Regions from separate parts of the Streptomyces sp. NPDC101165 genome, predicted to be linked through region 2. Evidence: riboswitches for the same ligand, from Rfam matches in the RefSeq annotation. Region 2 holds a riboswitch; each other region holds the start of a gene.
What was found. A riboswitch is a leader RNA that binds a small molecule or an ion and turns the genes downstream of it on or off. The one in region 2 is predicted to bind cyclic di-AMP.
Positions count from the first base shown of each region.

Region 1: linked by a shared signal. The riboswitch ahead of ACIRVH_RS28840 (LysM peptidoglycan-binding domain-containing M23 family metallopeptidase) and the one ahead of ACIRVH_RS35510 (transglycosylase SLT domain-containing protein) in region 2 are both predicted to bind cyclic di-AMP.
Region 3: linked by a shared signal. The riboswitch ahead of ACIRVH_RS27715 (M23 family metallopeptidase) and the one ahead of ACIRVH_RS35510 (transglycosylase SLT domain-containing protein) in region 2 are both predicted to bind cyclic di-AMP.

Region 1 is NZ_JBIWPG010000014.1:115,687-119,957, reverse strand. Features, by position in the region: gene ACIRVH_RS28845 (alpha-galactosidase) at 1-1,294, shown strand, start outside; cyclic di-AMP (ydaO/yuaA leader) riboswitch at 1,598-1,760, shown strand; gene ACIRVH_RS28840 (LysM peptidoglycan-binding domain-containing M23 family metallopeptidase) at 1,765-2,730, shown strand; gene ACIRVH_RS28835 (SGNH/GDSL hydrolase family protein) at 2,993-3,778, shown strand; gene ACIRVH_RS28830 (TetR/AcrR family transcriptional regulator) at 3,852-4,271, opposite strand, start outside.
Region 2 is NZ_JBIWPG010000020.1:183,432-187,702, reverse strand. Features, by position in the region: gene ACIRVH_RS35520 (outer membrane lipoprotein carrier protein LolA) at 1-613, opposite strand, end outside; gene ACIRVH_RS35515 (polyprenyl synthetase family protein) at 861-1,871, opposite strand; cyclic di-AMP (ydaO/yuaA leader) riboswitch at 2,403-2,585, shown strand; gene ACIRVH_RS35510 (transglycosylase SLT domain-containing protein) at 2,591-3,079, shown strand; gene ACIRVH_RS35505 (HAD family hydrolase) at 3,115-3,927, opposite strand; gene ACIRVH_RS35500 (FAD-dependent oxidoreductase) at 4,082-4,271, opposite strand, start outside.
Region 3 is NZ_JBIWPG010000013.1:125,394-129,664, forward strand. Features, by position in the region: gene ACIRVH_RS27710 (GntR family transcriptional regulator) at 1-629, opposite strand, end outside; gene ACIRVH_RS27715 (M23 family metallopeptidase) at 828-1,583, opposite strand; cyclic di-AMP (ydaO/yuaA leader) riboswitch at 1,596-1,758, opposite strand; gene ACIRVH_RS27720 (M16 family metallopeptidase) at 1,982-3,370, opposite strand; gene ACIRVH_RS27725 (M16 family metallopeptidase) at 3,367-4,271, opposite strand, start outside.

The DNA of each region.
Region 1 (4,271 bases), on a different contig from region 2:
CACCCCCGTCTTCGCCGGCCTGTGGAGCGACGGCGGCTTCGGCGGGGCCAGCCGCACCTGGCACGCCTACCAGCGGGCGTACGTCATCCCGGACGCGGAGCAGGACCGGCCGGTGCTGTTCAACTCCTGGGAGGCGACCAACTTCGACATCTCCGAGGAACAGCAGACCGCCCTCGCCCGGCGGGCCGCCGAGATCGGCGTCGAGCTGTTCGTCGTGGACGACGGCTGGTTCGGTGCCCGGACCAGCGACCGGGCGGGCCTCGGTGACTGGACGCCCAACCCCGACCGCTTTCCGCACGGCCTCAAGCCCCTCGCCGACCAGGTGCACGGCCTGGGCATGCAGTTCGGCATCTGGGTCGAGCCGGAGATGGTCAACCCCGACAGCGACCTCTACCGCGCCCACCCCGACTGGGTGCAGTACGAACCGGGACGTAAGCGGACGGAACTACGCAACCAGCTCGTCCTCAACCTCGCCCGCGAGGATGTTCAGGAGTACCTCTGGGAGCAGCTGGACACCCTCCTGTCGAGCGCCCCGATCGACTACGTGAAGTGGGACTTCAACCGCTGCTTCACCGACGCCGGCTGGCCGGGTGAGCCGTACCCGCAGCGACTGTGGGTCGACCATGTCCGCGCCCTGTACGCCCTGCTGGACCGGTTGCGCGCCGCCCATCCCTCGGTCGCCTTCGAGTCCTGCTCGGGCGGCGGCGGGCGGATCGACCTCGGTGTGATGAGCCGCACCGACCAGGTGTGGACCTCCGACAACACCGACCCGCTCGACCGGCTCGCCATCCAGCACGGCTTCAGTCAGATCCATCCGGCGCGGGTCATGGCCGCCTGGGTCACCGACAGTCCGAACACCCAGCTCAACGGGCGGGAGAGCTCGCTGCGGTTCCGCTTCGTCAGCTCGATGGCCGGGGTGCTCGGCGTCGGCGGCGACCTGACCGAGTGGACCGGGGAGGAGCTGGCCGAGGCCCGTCGCTGGGTGGACCTCTACAAGGAGATCCGGCCGGTGGTCCAACGCGGCGACCAGTACCGGCTGCGGCCCCCGGCGGGCGGTCTCAGCGCCGTCCAGTACGTCCTCGGGGACGAGACCGTGGTCCTCGCTTGCCTCCAGGCGCAGCACTACGGCGAGCCGGTGCCGGCGCTGCGGCTGCGCGGACTCGACCCGAGGGCGTCGTACGAATGCCGCGAAACGGGCGAAGTGCACCGAGGGGCGGTACTGCTGCACCACGGGCTGCGCACCGGGCTGAAGAGCGACCTGGATGCGACGGTTCTCCGGCTACGCCGCATCTGAGCTGTCTGTCCCAATTGGAGCCTTCGTTCAAAGTCGACCTGAAATAAGGGAGTGTGGGGGATCGGCGCGTGAGGAGCGTCATATTCGTGACCGTGTGTCGCGCGTCATGTCCATGTAATCCCCATAAAGGCGAAGGAAATTGAAAAGGGGGGAGATTCAAGAATTCACGGAGAGTGACCGTGAATTCCCGAATTCGATCATTTGGAACCCCGACGCCTGGAACAAGGTGCTTGTCCGGGTGCGTCTTGCTCGCTTACGTTCGCCACCAATCCGGACGGAACGCCGAATCCTGCCGCCGCCCGGAGTCCCCACACACTTCACCCGTGTTCGGCAGGAGCGGGGGACCCACCAGGTATGACTGCCTGTCCCGGTCTCCGGGACAGGCTGGGGTGCAGCCGCGCACTGCGCGGCCGGGCAGCTCCAGCCCGAACCCGTCAGCTCACCTCGCAGGCGCCGGAGAGGAATGCGCCATGCCCGCGAAGGGTAAGCACCGCCGTCCCAAGCCCCCGCGTTTCACCCGCTCGATAGCGGTCGCCGGAACCGGCGGTGCCGCGCTGGCCCTGCCGCTCCTCGGGGCCACCGGAGCGCACGCCGCCACCACGCAGTCCGTTTCCGGAAAGGCCGTGCAGTCCCTTCCGGCCGTGGAAAAGGCGGCCGTGAAGAAGGCGGCCGCGCAGCGGAATTCGGGTGTGCGCACCTACCTGGTGAAGTCCGGCGACTGGCTCGCGAAGATCGCCGACGCGCAGCACGTCAGCGGCGGCTGGCAGCGGCTCTACGACGACAACCGGCAGGCCGTCGGCCAGAACCCCTCGCTGATCCACCCGGGTCTGAAGCTGTCGCTCGGCGCGAAGGCCGCCCGGCCGCACACCGAGCCCGCAGCCCCGGCGCCGGCATCCCCGTCCCGGTCCCAGTCCGGCCAGGCCTCCGGTGCCGTCACCGCACCCTCCGCGCCCTCCGCACCCTCCGCGCCCTCCGTGCCCGCCGCGCCCTCCGCACCCGCCGCGCCCTCCGCACCCGCCGTGCCCTCCACCGGCTACACCCTCCCGGTCGCGGGTGCCACCATCGGCACCAGCTACCACGTGGCCGGCAGCATGTGGTCCAGCGGCTACCACACCGGCGTCGACTTCGTCGTGCCGACCGGTACCCCGCTCAAGGCCGTCGCCGCCGGCACCGTCGTCTCCGCCGGGTGGGGCGGCGCGTACGGCAACCAGGTCGTCATCAAGCTGAACGACGGCTACTACGCCCAGTACGGCCACCTCTCGCAGCTCTCCGTCTCGGCCGGCCAGACCGTGACCGCGGGCCAGCAGATCGGCCTGTCCGGCGCGACCGGCAACGTGACCGGCCCGCACCTGCACTTCGAGATCCGCACCACGCCGAACTACGGCTCGGACATCGACCCGGTCGGCTACCTCCGCTCGCACGGCGTCGCCGTGTGAGGATCCCGCTCCGCGGGATCCCCTCTTTGAGAAACACCTGCCCTGACAAGCCGCCGAAGGCCGGACCCCGATCCCGGGGTCCGGCCTTCGGCGTGTGCGCACCGTGAACGCGCCTGACCGTGGCGTTATTCCTGGATTGGCCCATCATTTAAGGGTGTCTCATCTCACCGTTCGTCAACCCCTGCCTACGGTCGCGTAGGTCACATCCGAAGGTGAATCATGGTCCGACGTGGCAGACGATTCGAAGAATGACAACAGATCAGTGATCGGGTCGTACGTGGCGGTGGGGGACAGCTTCACCGAAGGCGTGGGCGACCCCGGCCCCGACGGGGCGTTCGTGGGCTGGGCCGACCGGTTCGCGGTACTGCTCGCGGACCGGCGTCCCGAGGGCGACTTCGCGTACACCAACCTGGCCGTGCGCGGAAAGCTGCTCGACCAGATCATGGCGGACCAACTCCCGAAGGCCGTCGAACTCGCCCCGGACCTCGTGTCCTTCTGCGCGGGCGGCAACGACATCATCCGGCCCGGCACCGACCCGGACGAGGTGGCCGAGCGCTTCGAGCGGGCCGTGTCCCAGCTCACCGAGGTCGCGGGCGCCGTGCTCGTGACGACCGGATTCGACACCCGTGGCGTCCCGCTGCTCAAGCATCTGCGTGGCAAGATCGCCACCTACAACGGGCACGTCCGCGCCATCGCCGACCGGTACGGGTGCCCCGTGCTCGACCTGTGGTCCCTGAAGTCCGTGCAGGACCGCAGGGCGTGGGACGACGACCGGCTCCACCTCTCACCCGAGGGGCACACGCGCGTGGCGCTGCGCGCCGGCCAGGCCCTCGGCCTGCAGATCCCGGCCGACCCGGAGCAGCCCTGGCCGCCGCTCCCGCCCCGGGGCACCCTGGACGTCCGCCGCGACGACGTCCACTGGGCCCGTGAGTACCTCGTCCCGTGGATCGGCCGCCGGCTGCGCGGCGAGTCCTCCGGGGACCACGTGACGGCGAAGGGCACCCTGTCGCCGGACGACATCAAGATGCGGATCGCGTCGGTGGCGTGACGGCCGACATCCGTGCCCCGCACCGCGATTCCGGCGGTGCGGGGCACATCCGTACCACCGCACGGACCGGAGCTCACCGCTCCCGCTCGGTCAACGCCTCCCGGCCCAGCCCGAGTTCCCGGGCCAGGGCCTCGTCCGCCCACTGCCGCGCCCGGGACCGCGGCACCGAGCCCGGGTACGACGTCAGCTGCACCGCGAGACCGTCGAGGAGCGCGGTGAGCCGCAGCGCCGCTCCCGCCGGGTCGGCGCACGCGAACTCGCCCGCCGCCACACCCTCCGCGATGACCTCGGTGATCGCCGCCTTCCACTGCAGGTCCAGGTCGAGGGTGACCTGCCGGAGGGCGGGCTCGCGCAGCGCCACCGCCCAGCCCTCGATCCACAGCCGCCAGCCCTTGGCCTGGCCTGTGGGCGCGTACCAGCGCACGGCGGACCGCAGCCGGCGCAGCGCGGAGGTACGCCGGTCCAGCAGCCCCCGCAGATGCGCGAGGTCGTC
Region 2 (4,271 bases):
TCACGGACGTAGTGTCGTCGACCGACTTCAGGGCCTTGTCGGCGAAGCCCTTGGGCGTGGCCGGCGGCTCGGCCCGGTGCTCCTTGCCGGAGTCGGCGGCGGTGCCGTGGAAGACCTCGTTGCTCTTGCTGTCGTAGCCCCAGACGTTCTTGCCGTCGTGGATGAGGCTGTACTCGGAGCCGCTCTCCAGCACCGAGAGCTTCTGCCGGTCCGGACCGTCGGTCGCCACGCGCAGGGTGTGCGTGCCGGAGACCAGCTCGGTGAGCTTGGACGTCGGGTCGGCGGAGGAGCCGTCGCCGCCCCGGGCCGCCCCGGACGCCAGGCTGCTCTCCAGGCCGCCGAGGTCCGGCAGGCCGAGGTCGGTGCTGACCTTCACCGTGCCGGACAGCTGCTGCACGTCCGACTTGGCGATCTTCTCGATGAGCTGCTGCGCGGTGATCTTCGGCAGATCGGGGGAACCGGAATCGGCGAGCGCCGGGACCAGCCCGATCGTGGCCGCCGCCACCCCCACCACCGCGACCGGGACCACGTACCGGGCGGCCTTGCGGCGTCCGGTGGGCAGGTCCTCGCCCTGACCGGCGCCCGTTGCCTCGTCGGATTCGTACGGTGCCATCTGTGCCTTACCTCCGTCGTCGGCGGCGGCTGTCCCCACACTGGTCCACCTGAGCCGCCATTCTCACCCGAATCGGTGAGGAGTGGTGATTTCCGTGGTTTCCATCTGACCAAATCGGCCGTGAGGAAGCGTCAGACCACGGAGCCAACTCCGTGTACGCCTGCGGTATGACACACGAGGGCGGCGCCTCCCCCGACCCGTAGGGGTCGTGCGGGAGACACCGCCCTCAAGTCAGGTGTGCGGGCGACTAGCCGGCCCGGTGCACCACCGCGTCGCACAGCTCGAGCAGCGCCGCCTTGGCGTCGCACTCCGGCAGCGGGGCCAGCGCAGCCCGCGCCTCCTCCGCGTACCGGACGGTGTCCCGGCGGGCCTGCTCCAGCGCGGGGTGCACGCGCAGCGCGGTCAGCGCCTCGGCGTGCCGGGCGTCGTCGCTGAGGTCGGAGTCCAGCAGCTCGCACAGCGCGATGTCCTCGGCCAGGCCGAGGCGGGCGGCCCGCTCGCGCAGCCGGAGCACGGGCAGCGTCGGGATGCCCTCGCGCAGGTCGGTGCCCGGGGTCTTGCCGGACTCGTGCGAGTCGGAGGCGATGTCCAGGACGTCGTCCGCGAGCTGGAAGGCGACCCCGAGCCGTTCGCCGTACTGGGTGAGCACGTCGACGACCGTCTCGTCGGCGCCGGACATCATCGCGCCGAACCGGCACGACACGGCCACCAGGGAGCCCGTCTTGCCGCCGAGCACGTCCAGGTAGTGGTCGACCGGGTCGCGGCCGTCCGAGGGGCCCGCGGTCTCCAGGATCTGCCCGGTGACCAGCCGCTCGAACGCGAGGGCCTGGACCCGGACCGCCTCGGGGCCGAGGTCGGCAAGGATCTGGGAGGCGCGGGCGAAGAGGAAGTCGCCGGTGAGGACCGCGACCGAGTTGCCCCAGCGGGTGTTGGCGCTGTCCACGCCGCGCCGCACGGACGCCTCGTCCATGACGTCGTCGTGGTACAGCGTGGCCAGGTGGGTCAGCTCCACGACGACGGCCGACGGCACGACGCCCGGCGCGTACGGGTCGCCGAACTGCGCCGCGAGCATCACGAGCAGCGGCCTGAACCGCTTCCCGCCGGCCCGTACGAGGTGCTGCGCGGCCTCCGTGATGAACGGGACCTCGCTCTTGGTGGCTTCGAGCAAGCCTTCCTCGACAGCCGTCAATCCGGCCTGGACATCGGCTTCCAGAGCCTGGTCCCGCACGCTCAGCCCGAACGGCCCGACGACGGTCACGAGGGGTCTCCTGTCTGCTGGTGTCTGCTGGCGATTACACGGTTTGTCGATAGGTCGTTGCCATCACTCAAGTCAGCGTATCCGGTCCTGTTTCGATCACCGATAGCGCCCACCGGTCCAGCCCGGGCGGTATCGGATCACGGCCGGTATGTTTTTGATCATCTGATAAGTGTGGGTACACAATGACTTAACAGGATCTCGCCCGATTTGTCGCGAACCGCACGGCGGGCGGAGTACTCCTTTTGCACCACACCCAGCAAATCTCCCGAATCCCCCATGTCTGATTTGATACCCTTTGCCATTTCGTGAGTTGGGTCACGCGGGTCCATGAATCGGCCAATGGGCACCACCCCCGTTCTCCCCTTGCCACATCGGCCAGTTGAGCGTTGGCAACCGCAAAGGATCAAGTACCCCATTCGGAATAGATCAAGGTCAACTGCCTCATTGGGTGAATTCAGTACTTGTTCCCGACATGTGCTGTCGCATAGCTTCCGGGCCAGTCGGACGAACGCCGAATCCTGCCGCGTCTGACACCACCCATCGACGAACTCATTTCGTACGGCAGGAGCGGGGGACCCAGGTAAGCCGCCTGACCGGACGACGCACGTCGCGCCGGGACGGCTAGGGGTGAAGTCGTGCCTCCCCCCAGGGGTACGGCCGGGCACCTCCCCGCCCGAACCCGACAGCTCACCTCGCAGGCGACGGAGAGGAACGCCCCCATGCTTGCTGCCGCTCTGCCCCGCCGCTCCCGCACCAACCGCCTCGTCCGCAAGCTCGCCGTCATCGGCACCGGCGCCGCCGTGCTCGCCCTTCCCGTCATCGGTGCGACCAGCGCCTCCGCGGCCACCCCCACGGCCACCACGCCGTCCACCACGCTCGCCGGGTACCCGAACAACCTCGACGGCTGGATCCGCGAGTCGCTCGCGATCATGGGCGAGAAGGGCATCCCCGGGACGTACAACGGCATCTACCGCAACATCATCCGCGAGTCCTCGGGCAACCCGGCGGCCATCAACCTCTGGGACTCCAACGCGGCCAAGGGCATCCCGTCCAAGGGCCTGCTCCAGGTCATCGATCCGACGTTCAACGCGTACCACGTGGCCGGAACGTCCTTCGACATCTACGACCCGGTCGCGAACATCACGGCCGCCTGCAACTACGCGGCCAAGCGCTACGGGTCGATCGACAACGTCTTCGGCGCCTACTGACCGGCGCCCACGGCGGGCCACTACTGATCTCCCGGTCAGTCGGTCGGGAACAGTCTTTCGAGGACGACGGCGATGCCGTCGTCCTCGTTCGACGTGGTGATCTCATCGGCCACGGCCTTGAGTTCGGGGTGGGCGTTGGCCATGGCGACACCGCGTGCGGCCCAGTCGAACATGGGGATGTCGTTGGGCATGTCGCCGAACGCGAGGGCCCGGCCGGCGGCGATCCCCAGGTACTCGGCGGCCAGCGCCAGCCCCGTCGCCTTGGTGACCCCGCACGGCTGCAGCTCCACGGTCCCGGGCCCCGACATCGTGACCGTCGCCAGCGAGCCCACCGCCGAGCGCGCGATCGCCGCCAACTCGTCGTCGGACAGCGTGTGGTGGCGCAGCAGCACCTTGCTGATGGGCTCGCACCACAGGTCGTCGCGGCGGCCGACCTGCATGGCGGGCAGGGTCGGGTGCGGCATCAGATACCCGGGTTCGATCAGGGTGAGCCCGTCCACGCCGTCCTGGTCGACGGCCGCGTAGACCTGCCCCACCTCGGCCTCGATCTTGCCGAGCGCGGTCTCGGCCAGTTCCCGGTCCAGCCGGACCGACCACAGCAGACGGTCGGCGCCGGCGTCGTAGACCTGCGCGCCCTGCCCGCACACCGCGAGCCCCGTACTGCCGAGGCCCTCCAGGAGCGGCCGTACCCGGGGAGCCGGGCGGCCCGTCACCACCAGGTGCCGGGCGCCGGCCCGCGCCACCCGCTCGAGCGCGGCGCGCGACCGGTCGGAGACGGTGTCGTCGCCGCGCAGCAGCGTCCCGTCCAGGTCGGTGGCGATCAGTGAGTATGCGGGGGGTGCGGCCATGATCAGAGAATACGGATCCCACGCCCCGCCGACTCACCCTGAAGTTCCCGGACTTGTGTGCTCCCCGCCCCCAAGTGGCGTCTGCGGGGCCCCTGATGGTGGTGGAGTTGACGCGATCGGACATACCGGTGAGCGGGACGGCGTCTTCCGCGGCTCAGCCGTGTGCCGCCGCCAGGTGCCCGGCCAGCCGCGGCGAGGCGAACTCCGTGCCGCAGACGAAGCGCATCACCGGGCCGTACGAGGACGCCGCCGGGAGGCCGGTGAAGTACAGGCCGGGGACGGAGGAGACGTACCCGGGTCCGAGCCTGGGCGTGCCCCGGCTCACCGCCAGCCGGGTGCGCAGC
Region 3 (4,271 bases), on a different contig from region 2:
CCCGAGGTGAACCGCAACCGGTGCGCACCCGTCGCGCGCTCGGTGTGCATCGCCGTTATCGCCCGCGCGCGCTCGCTGTCGCCGCGTGCCACCGCGTCCACGATCGCGCCGTGCTCCGCCCAGGAGTCCACCGGACTCGGCGGCGCCTCCACCGTGTACATCCAGGCGATCTTGTGCCGCAGCTGGGTCAGCATCGAGGACAGCGAGGGGCTTCCGGAGGCCTGCGCCAGCGTCTCGTGGAACCAGCCGCCCAGCGAGCGCAGATCGTCGCTGTTGCCCCGCCTGGCCCGCTCCTGGCCCAGCCGGACCAGCCCCCGCAGCACCTTCAGATGGGCCTCGGTGCGCCGCTGGGCGGCCCGGGAGGCGCCGAGCGGCTCCAGGAGCGTGCGCATCTCCAGCAGGTCGGCGGCCTCCTGCTCGGTCGGCTCGGCCACGCACGCGCCCGCGTGCCGCCGGGTCACCACGAAGCCCTCCGCCTCCAGGGTGCGCAGGGCCTCACGGACGGGGACGCGCGAGACGCCGTAGCGGCGGGCGAGGACTTCCTCGGTGAGGCGGCCGCCGCGCTCGTAGACACCCGCGACGATGTCGTCCCGGATCGCCGTGCACACCGAGTGCGCCGGAATACGCATGACCGACCTCCGCCTTAATCCCCGTGAAACGTCGACGATGGACGTGTGTTCCGTGACTCTATTGCAATGAGCCGGAATTTCCGACGGGAGGCCGGAATCCATGGATATTTTTTGGACAGCGGATGCCGCAGGCGCTGCGAAAAACGGCGAAAGCCCCGGCTCGTGAGCCGGGGCTTCGGGATGTCGTGCGCCGGAGCGTCAGACGTTCACGCCGTGCTGACGGAGATAGGCGATCGGGTCGACGTCCGAGCCGTACTCGGGGGTCGTACGGGCCTCGAAGTGCAGATGCGGTCCGGTGACGTTGCCGGTCGCGCCGGACAGGCCGATCTGCTGGCCCGGGAGGACCTTCTGGCCCACGACGACGCCGATGGACGACAGGTGGCCGTACTGGGTGTACATGCCGTCGGCCATCCGGATCACGATCTGGTTGCCGTACGCGCCGCCCCAGCCGGTGGAGACGACCGTGCCGGCGCCGACCGCGTGGACGGACGTCCCGCTGGCCGCGTGGAAGTCGATGCCGGTGTGGGAACCGGAGGACCACAGGGAGCTGCTGGCCTTGTAGCCGGTGGAGACGTACGAGTGCGCGATCGGGGCGACGAACGCGTTCAGGCGCTTGCGTTCGGCCTCTCGCGCGGCGCGGGCCTGGGCCTCGCGCTCCTTCTTCGCCTCCTCGGCGGCCACCTTGGCCGCGGCCTCCTCGGCCGCCTTCTGCCGGGCGGCCACCAGCTGGGCCTCGGCCTGGGCGTCGATCTGCTCGGCCACCGTGTCGCTGACGGTGATGACCGGGGTGAGGCCGGTGTCCTCGACGGAGTTGTCCGCGGCGAGCGCCGGGGAGGCCGCCAGGGTGCCGACGACACCGGTGGTGGTGAGGGCCGCGACACCGGCCGCCTGAACGGTGGTGCGCTTGACCCGGCCGGGCTTGCGGTGCTTCCCGGTGGCGTACATGAACGCCATGAAGTGGCTGGTCCTTTCCTTCCCTCTCGCCTACCGGGTTAGCTGACGGGTTCGGAGCAGGAAGGTCTCCTACGGACCCCCTCGCAGGTGCGCGGGCGTCCGATTCACCCCAGGGACTGCGTGGGTCCCCGGCTCCCCTGGCTCGCGCCGTAGGGGGACTCGGCGATGACTGTCCGGTGCCGCGGGCGCGGCGCACTGCCTGACGAACAGCCCGGTCGACGCTATGCGGCCCGACTTTCGATCCCCAAACGGATCCGGGCTTTTGTAGCGCATCCCACAGGTCAGACAGGCAACCTCTGCCCCAATTCGGACATCTGGGGAAGGGCTGCGCACAACAAAGGGCCCTGACGACCCGTCGGATCGTCAGGGCCCCACGCGCGCGGGGCGCCGTACAGCCTCTACTCGGCTGCCACGACGGTGACTTCGCCGATGCCGAGCGCCTCGATCGGTGCCTTGATCTCGGCCGCGTCACCGACGAGGACGGTCACCAGGCGGTCCACCGGGAAGGCGTTGATGACCGCCGCGGTGGCCTCCACGGTGCCGGTGCCGGCGAGCTGCTGATACAGAGTCGCCTGGAAGTCGTCGGGCAGGTGCTGCTCGACCTGGTCCGCCAGCGTGCTCGCGACGGCCGCCGCGGTCTCGTACTTCAGCGGCGCCACACCGACCAGGTTCTGCACGGCGACGTCCCGCTCGGCGTCGGTCAGGCCCTCCGCCGCGAGCGTGCGCAGCACCGTCCACAGGTCCTGCAGCGCGGGACCGGTGTTCGGGGTGTCCACGGAGCCGCTGATGGCGAGCATCGCGGCGCCCGTGCCGTCCGGCGCGGAGCGCAGGACCTGCCCGAAGGAGCGCACGCCGTAGGTGTAGCCCTTCTCCTCGCGCAGGACGCGGTCCAGGCGGGAGGTGAGGGTGCCGCCGAGGCAGTAGGTGCCGAGCACCTGGGCGGGCCACACGCGGTCGTGCCGGTCGGGCCCGATCCGGCCGATGAGCAGCTGGGTCTGGACGGCGCCGGGCCGGTCGACGATGACCACCCGGCCGGTGTCGTCGGCGCTCACCGGCGGCACGGGCCGCGGCGCGGCCGGGGTGCCCGTCCAGGCGCCCAGGGTGTCGGCGAGCAGCTCGTCCAGGTCGGTGCCGGTGAGGTCGCCGACCACGACCACGGTGGCCGTGGCGGGCCGCACATGGCGGTCGTAGAAGGCGCGTACGGCCGCCGCGTCGATCTTCTCGACCGTCTCCTCGGTGCCCTGGCGCGGCCGCGACATGCGCGAGGTCGCCGGGAACAGCTCCTTGGAGAGCTCCTTGGCGGCGCGGCGGGCCGGGTTGGCCAGCTCGTGCGGGATCTCGTCCAGGCGGTTGCGGACCAGCCGCTCGACCTCGCTGTCGTCGAAGGCGGGCGCGCGCAGGGCGTCGGCGAGCAGGCCGAGGCCCTTGGCCAGGCGGGAGACCGGGACCTCCAGGCTGAGGCGGACGCCGGGGTGGTCGGCGTGCGCGTCGAGCGTGGCGCCGGCCCGCTCCAGCTCGGCGGCGAACTCCTCGGCGGAGTGCTTGTCGGTGCCCTCCGAGAAGGCCCGCGCCATGATCGTGGCGACGCCCTCCAGGGCGGGCAGCTCGGCGTCCAGGGGCGCGTCCAGCAGCACCTCGACGGCGACGACCTGCTGGCCGGGGCGGTGGCAGCGCAGCACGGTCAGGCCGTTGTCCAGCGTGCCGCGCTCGGGAGCGGGGAACGCCCACGGCCTGGCCTCGCCCGGCTGCGGCTGGGGGTGGAAGTCCATCGTGGCGAGCTCGGTCACTTGGCCGTCTCCTCGTTGTCGTTGCCGGCCTCTACGGTGGCTTCCTGCTCCGGGTCCTCGGGGACGTCGGCGTCCTGGACGGTCTCCGGGTGCTTCGGCTCGTAGACGAGGACCGCGCGGTTGTCGGGGCGCAGACAGGCCTTGGCGACCTCCTGGACCTCCTCGCGGGTCACCTCGAGGACGCGCTGGACGGCGGTCAGGGCGAGCTGCGGATCGCCGAACAGGACGGCGAACCGGCACAGTTCGTCGGCGCGGCCGGCGACCGTGCCGAGCCGGTCCAGCCACTCGCGCTCCAACTGGGCCTGGGCGCGCTCCATCTCCTCGGCCGTGGGGCCCTCCTCGGCGAAGCGGGCCAGCTCCTCGTCGATCGCGGTCTCGATCACCGGCACCTCGACGTCACCGGAGGTCTTCACGTCCAGCCAGCCGAGCGAGGGCGCGCCGGCCAGGCGCAGCAGACCGAAGCCGGCCGCGACGGCCGTGCGGTCGCGGCGCACGAGCCGGTTGTACAGGCGGGAGGACTCGCCGCCGCCGAGGACGGTCAGGGCGAGGTCGGCCGCGTCCGCCTTGCGGGTGCCGTCCTGCGGGAGCCGGTAGGCGGCCATCAGGGCGCGCGCCGGGACCTCCTCCTCGACGACCTCGCGCAGCTGCTCCCCGATGATCTCGGGCAGGGAGCCGTCGCGGGGCTCGGGCTTGCCGTCGTGGGAGGAGATCGACCCGAAGTACTTCTCGATCCAGGCGAGGGTCTGCACGGGGTCGATGTCGCCGACCACGGAGAGCACCGCGTTGTTGGGCGCGTAGTAGGTGCGGAAGAACTGGCGCGCGTCCTCCAGGGTGGCCGCGTCCAGGTCCGCCATCGAGCCGATCGGCGTGTGGTGGTAGGGGTGGCCCTGCGGGTAGGCGA